Linked DNA regions of Modestobacter italicus. The protein of the gene in region 1 interacts with the protein of each later gene in a pairwise test. Links are inferred from orthologs where the notes say so. Each region holds a gene or a part of one and is shown in the gene's direction. Other genes may lie near its edges. The genes, in order: rpe and eno.

Region 1 (3,093 bases):
CGACCCGGAAGTCGCCGATCAGGGTGACCACGTTGCCGTCGGGGTCGGTGACCGAGGCCAGCTGGACGCCCTTGGTCACCGTCTGCGGGTCGTCGGCCACCAGGTCCCGGGCGCGCAGCTCCGCCAGGTGCGTGGGCAGGTCGTCGACGGCCAGGTTGAGCAGGGACCGGCCGGCCCGGTCGGCGTCCACGTGCACCTGGACCCAGCCGTTGCCGGTGACCCGCCACTCGGCGAGCGTCGGCATCGGCCGGTTGTCCGGTGCCCGCCCGAACAGCCGCTCGTACCAGGGGACGGCGGCGTCCAGGTCCGACACCGGGACGACGGCGAGCAGGCGGTCGACGGCCATGACGGGTCCTCTCCTCGGTTGCTGCCAGGAGGACCGGCGCCGGGCCGTGGACTCATCGACCCGGCGGCGTTCCCGCGGGAACGCCGCCGGCCCTGCCGGGGGACGCAGCGCAGCCGGCCCGGTGCGCCGTGTGACGCCTGCCCCTCGGGTCCCGGCCGGCAGGTTTGCCGGGACCCCGACCCGTCGATGCAACGAGCCCGCCCAGCAGTCGGCGGAGGCCGGCGGCCGGGGGTGGCGATGGCGGACGGGTTCACCGTGGAGGTGCGCCACCGCGACGGCATCGTGCTGGTCGTCGCCCGGGGTGACCTGCGCGGGGACGCCGAGGCGCTCGGCAACCTGGTCGGCCTCACGCTGCGCGCGCTGGACGACCAGCCGGCGGTGATCTCGATCTGCGACGTCTACGTGCACCACGCCGACGGCCTGGCCGCGCTGCGCTGGCTGCTGCGCCAGCGGCCGGCGGGGGCACCGACCGTCGTCATCGCCCGGTCCGCGCAGCGGCGCCGGCTGCCCGGGCTCTTCGGCGGTCAGGTGGCCTGGTACCCGGCCGAGCTGCACACCCCGTGGATCGGCGTGGCCGCGTCGCTGTCCCACCGGCGGCGGCACCTGACCGGGGACCAGCTCACCGACCCCGGGGAGGAGCAGATCAGCCGGCTGCTGTGGGCCGCCGCCCGCGAGCGCGCCGTCGCCGGCCCCGGCTGACGGCGCTCGACGGGGGGCGGGGAGGGGGCCACCTACGATCTCCTCCGTGTCCCGGGAACCCATGATCGCGCCCAGCCTGCTGTCCGCGGACTTCGCCCGGCTCGCCGACGAGGTGCAGCGCATCGCCGACGCCGACTGGGTGCACGTCGACGTCATGGACGCCCACTTCGTGCCCAACCTGACCCTGGGCCTGCCGGTCGTCCAGGCCATCCAGCGGGTCAGCCCGGTGCCGCTGGACTGCCACCTGATGATCGAGGACCCGGAGCGCTGGGCGCCGGGCTACGCCGAGGCCGGCGCCCGCAACGTCACGGTGCACGCCGAGGCGTGCAGCGACCCCCGCGCCGTGGCGCGCGACCTCCGGGCCGCCGGTGCGCTCGCCGGGCTGGCGCTGAAGCCGGGCACCCCGCTGGAGGCCTACCTCGACGTGCTCCCGGAGTTCGACACCCTGCTGGTGATGACCGTCGAGCCCGGCTTCGGCGGCCAGTCCTTCATGCCCGAGGTGCTCCCCAAGGTCCGGGAGGCCCGCCGGCTGGTGCAGACCGGTCACCTGCAGCTGTTCCTCGAGGTCGACGGCGGCATCAACGCCGACACGATCGGTGCGGCCGCCGAGGCCGGTGCCGACGTGTTCGTGGCGGGCTCGGCGGTCTACGGCGCCGAGGACCCGGCCGCGGCGATCGCCGGACTGCGGGCACTGGCCGCCCGGTGACCCCCGCCGAGCAGGCGGCCATGGCACGCGCCCGGGAGCTCGGGCTCCGGGTCCTGGGCACCACGAGCCCCAACCCGCCGGTGGGCGCGGTGCTGCTCGACGCCGCCGGCACGGTCGTGGGGGAGGGCGCCACCTCGCCGCCGGGCGGACCGCACGCCGAGGTGCAGGCGCTGGCGCAGGCCGGCGAGCGCGCCCGCGGTGGCACCGCCGTGGTGACCCTCGAGCCGTGCGCGCACACCGGCCGCACCGGCCCGTGCGCCGACGCGCTGGTGGCCGCCGGGGTCGCCCGGGTCGTCGTCGCCGTCCCCGAGCCGACCCGGCTCGCCGGGGGCGGGGCCGCGCGGCTGCGTGCGGCCGGCATCGACGTCGAGCTCGGCGCCGAGCAGGCCGAGGCGGAGCTCGGCGCGCTCGCCGCCTGGCTGACCGGCGTCACCGAGCACCGGCCGCACGTGGTGTGGAAGGTGGCCAGCACGCTCGACGGCCGGGTCGCCGCCGCCGACGGCACCAGCCGGTGGATCACCGGACCCGAGGCCCGGGCGGAGGTGCACCGGCTGCGGGCCGGCTGCGACGCCGTGCTGGTCGGCTCCGGGACGGCGCTGGCCGACGACCCCCAGCTCACCGTCCGCGACGCCGAGGGCCGCAACGTCGAGCGCCAGCCGCTGCGCGTGGTCCTCGACCGCCGCGGCCGGGTGCCGGCCACCGCCCGCGTGCACGACGACGCCGCCCCGACCCACGTCAGCCGCGCCGCGGACCCGGCTGCCCTGCTCGCCGAGCTCCACGACCGCGACGTCCGCCGGGTGCTGCTCGAGGGCGGCCCCACGCTGGCCGCGGCGTTCCTCGCCGCGGGCCTGGTCGACGAGGCCGTGGTGCACGTCGCACCCCAGCTGCTGGGCGCCGGGACCCCGCTGGTGGGGGACCTGGGAATCAGCACGATCACCTCGGCGCTGCACCTGCACGTCACCGACGTCACCCGCCTGGGCGGGGACGTGCAGATCCGGTTGCGGTCCACCCGGCACACTGGGGGGCCAGGACCGACCGGCGGAGGGAGCTGAGGTGTTCACCGGCATCGTGGAAGAGCTCGGCACCCTGGTCGTGCGCGAGGACGGCGCGGACAGCGCGGTGCTGCGCATCCGGGCGCGCAGGGCGCTGGAGGGGGTCGCGCTGGGCGACTCGATCGCGGTCAACGGCGTCTGCCTGACCGTCACCGGCGTCCAGCCCGACGACGACGGCAGCGCCGTGTGGAGCACCGACGTGATGGCCGAGACCCTGCGCCGCAGCAGCCTGCGCGACGTCGCGGCCGGCGACCCGGTGAACCTCGAGCGCGCCGTCACCCCGCAGACAC
Region 2 (3,276 bases), 2.3 Mb from region 1 along the record:
AGCACCGGCGCCAGGAACGGCAGCACGCCGTCGGCCCGGGCCTGCCGGGCCAGCCCCACCTCGGTCGCGGCCGGGTCGACGGCGGCCTGGCGGAGCTCGCCGCGCGGCTCGCGGTCACGCACCCGCCCCGACGGCCAGACCTCGGCGCCCTCGACCACCGGCAGCACCAGCCGGTCCCGCGCCGGGTCACCGCGCACCTCGATCCGGGCGCCGGGGACCAGCCGGTCCAGCTCGGGCGCCCAGTGCACCGGCAGCCAGCGCAGCCCCGCCGAGGTGTCGACCTCCAGCCAGCTGCGCACCAGCAGCCCCCTTCTGACGACGACGTGCGTCGCGGTCAGCCGGAGCGCCGGGCGGGACCGCAACCGGGGGCGCCCGAGCAGCCGGGCGGCGGTCAGCGCGGTGGCCGCCAGCAGCACGACCGTCACCGCCAGCAGGCCGAAGACCACGTCGCTCACCGCGGCCGAGGCGGCGTCCCCGTCGGTGTGCACCCGGGTGGCGTCCGCCGGGTCGTCGGGGTCGTAGCGCACCGCGAGCTCGGCGCCGACCGGCACGTCGAGCGCCCGCTCCAGCTCGACCACGCCGGTGCGCGGCGTCCCGTCCGCGTCGGTGAACGAGACGTCGAGCCCCCGCCCGTCCGGCGCCGTCCCCACCGCCGTCACGGTCGCGGTCGCCGTCGCGGTGTCGGCGGCCAGCGGTGCCCGGACGTCCCCGAGCCGCAGCGCGAGCGCGACCAGCAGCACCAGGCCGACCACGAGCAGCGGCACCAGGCCGAGGAGGAGCTGGCGGACCGCACGCCGGTGCGGGCGGGGTGGCGGCGGGGAGGTCGGCGGCGTCATCGCGGCCATCGTCCCAGCTCGGCCGAGGTGTCCGGCCGTCGTCCCCGGACGTTCACCGCAGCGGTGTCCCGCACCGGCGGCCGGGCTGGCTAGGCTGCGGTCCGTGGCCAGCATCGACGCCGTAGGCGCGCGAGAGATCCTCGACTCGCGCGGAAACCCCACCGTGGAGGTCGAGGTCGCCCTCGACGACGGGACGATCACCCGGGCCGCCGTGCCCAGCGGCGCCTCGACCGGCGCCTTCGAGGCGGTGGAGCTGCGCGACGGCGGTGACCGCTACAACGGCAAGGGCGTGACCCAGGCCGTCGACGGCGTCCTGGATGTGATCGGCCCTGAGCTCGTCGGTTTCGAGGCGTCCGAGCAGCGGCTGCTCGACCAGCGGCTGATCGACCTCGACGGCACGCCCGACAAGTCGCGGCTCGGCGCCAACGCTGTCCTCGGCGTGAGCCTCGCCGTCGCCAAGGCCGCTGCGGAGTCCGCCGGCCTGCCGCTGTTCCGCTACGTCGGCGGTCCCTCGGCCCACCTGCTGCCGGTGCCGATGATGAACATCCTCAACGGCGGCGCCCACGCCGACAGCAACGTCGACGTCCAGGAGTTCATGATCGCCCCGATCGGCGCGGCGACCTTCGCCGAGGCGCTCGCGGTCGGCACCGAGACCTACCACGCGCTGAAGTCGGTGCTGAAGAAGCGCGGGCTGTCCACCGGCCTGGGCGACGAGGGCGGCTTCGCCCCGTCGCTGCCCAGCAACCGCGACGCCCTCGACCTGATCGTCGAGGCCGTGCAGGCCGCCGGCTACACCGTCGGCACCGACATCGCCTTCGCCCTGGACGTCGCCGCCACCGAGTTCCACAGCGACGCCGGGTACGCCTTCGAGGGCAAGACCCTCAGCTCGGCCGAGCTCACCGAGTACTACGCCGGGCTGGTGGACGCCTACCCGATCGTCTCGATCGAGGACCCGCTGTCGGAGGAGGACTGGGACGGCTGGGTCGCCCTGACCCAGGCCTTGGGCGACCGGGTGCAGATCGTCGGCGACGACCTCTTCGTCACCAACCCGGCCCGGCTCGCCGACGGCATCGCCCGCGGCGCGGCGAACGCGCTGCTGGTCAAGGTCAACCAGATCGGCACGCTCACCGAGACGCTGGACGCGGTGACGCTGGCCCACCGCAGCGGCTACCGCTCGATGATGAGCCACCGCTCGGGCGAGACCGAGGACACCACGATCGCCGACCTCGCCGTCGCCCTGGACTGCGGGCAGATCAAGACCGGTGCCCCGGCCCGCAGCGAGCGGGTGGCCAAGTACAACCAGCTGCTCCGCATCGAGGAGGAGCTCGACGACGCCGCCCGCTACGCCGGCGCCGCCGCCTTCCCGCGGCTCGCCGCCCGCAGCTGAGCGCATGAGCACGGCCCGCCCCCGTCGTGGCAGGTCCGGCGGCACCCGCCGCCGGGCCTCGTCACGGCCGGTGCGGGCCGGCTCCCGCGGGTCGGCCGACAGCCGGCCCGGACGACGCACCACCCGCAGCGCCGCCCGCAGCACGACCCCCCGCCGCGGCCCGCGCTTCACCGGCCGGGCCGTCATGCTCGGCGCCCTGGTGCTGCTGCTGGCGCTGACCCTGGCCGGGCCGCTGCGCCAGTACGTGGCCGGCCGCCAGGAGCTCGCCGAGCTCGCCGCCGAGCACGACGAGCTCACCCGGCGCGCCGCCGACCTGCAGGCGCAGCTGGACCGGCAGTCCGACCCCGCCTACATCGCCCAGCAGGCGCGGGAGCGGCTGACCTACGTGCTGCCCGGTGACCGGCTGGTCATCGTCGGCGACGCCGGCGACCCGGGCGACAGCGCCTCGGCGCCGTCCGACGCGGTCGACCCGGAGGCGCCGGTGCCCTGGTACGAGGGCCTGCTCGGCTCCGTCGCCGCCGCGGACGGCTGAGCGACCCCGTCGCTGACGCGCGGCACGGGCCCCTGCGAGGGGGCCGTGCGCGGGCGCTCGGGTGCCTGCCGCAGACTCGTCGGGTGAGCAGCCCCGCCCCGCCCTCCCCGCCCGTCACGGCTGACGAGCGGGCCGTCATCGCCCGTCAGCTCGGCCGGCCGCCGCGTGCGCTGGTGGGGGTGGCGCACCGCTGCCCGTGCGGCCAGCCCGACGTCGTGGAGACCGCACCCCGGCTGGAGGACGGCACGCCGTTCCCCACGCTGTACTACCTCACCTGCCCGCGGGCCACCGCCGCCGCCAGCCGGCTGGAGTCGGCCGGGCGGATGCGGGAGTGGCAGGACGAGCTGGCCACCGACCCGGAGCTGGCCGCGGGCTACCGCGCGGCGCACGAGTCCTACCTGGCCACCCGCGACGACCGCGACGTGCTCCCGACCCGGGCGACCGCCGGCGGCATGCCCGACCGGGTCAAGTGCCTGCACGCCCTCGCCGGGCACGCGCTCGCCGCCGGCCCCGGCGTCAAC

The links.
Region 2: the proteins of rpe (region 1) and eno interact in binary tests that used the Escherichia coli proteins (3 or more experiments, as listed by UniProt). The link is inferred for Modestobacter italicus from one-to-one orthologs.

What each region holds. Positions count from the first base shown.
Region 1 is NC_017955.1:3,286,316-3,289,408, reverse strand. What follows is about bases 137-2,921. They hold rpe (ribulose-phosphate 3-epimerase), read left to right. Parts: upstream 137-1,091; coding sequence 1,092-1,751; downstream 1,752-2,921. Other genes in these bases: MODMU_RS15715 (riboflavin synthase), read left to right, coding at 2,805-2,921; ribD (bifunctional diaminohydroxyphosphoribosylaminopyrimidine deaminase/5-amino-6-(5-phosphoribosylamino)uracil reductase RibD), read left to right, coding at 1,772-2,803; MODMU_RS15730 (hypothetical protein), read left to right, coding at 584-1,045; MODMU_RS15735 (VOC family protein), read right to left, coding at 137-346. Also shown: more of MODMU_RS15735, read right to left, coding at 1-136; more of MODMU_RS15715, read left to right, coding at 2,922-3,093. UniProt on the Escherichia coli protein: Catalyzes the reversible epimerization of D-ribulose 5-phosphate to D-xylulose 5-phosphate.
Region 2 is NC_017955.1:980,566-983,841, forward strand. The notes cover bases 114-3,081. They hold eno (phosphopyruvate hydratase), read left to right. Parts: upstream 114-939; coding sequence 940-2,223; downstream 2,224-3,081. Other genes in these bases: MODMU_RS04685 (DUF3592 domain-containing protein), read right to left, coding at 114-836; MODMU_RS04695 (FtsB family cell division protein), read left to right, coding at 2,228-2,755; MODMU_RS04700 (DUF501 domain-containing protein), read left to right, coding at 2,839-3,081. Also shown: more of MODMU_RS04685, read right to left, coding at 1-113; more of MODMU_RS04700, read left to right, coding at 3,082-3,276. UniProt on the Escherichia coli protein: Catalyzes the reversible conversion of 2-phosphoglycerate (2-PG) into phosphoenolpyruvate (PEP). It is essential for the degradation of carbohydrates via glycolysis.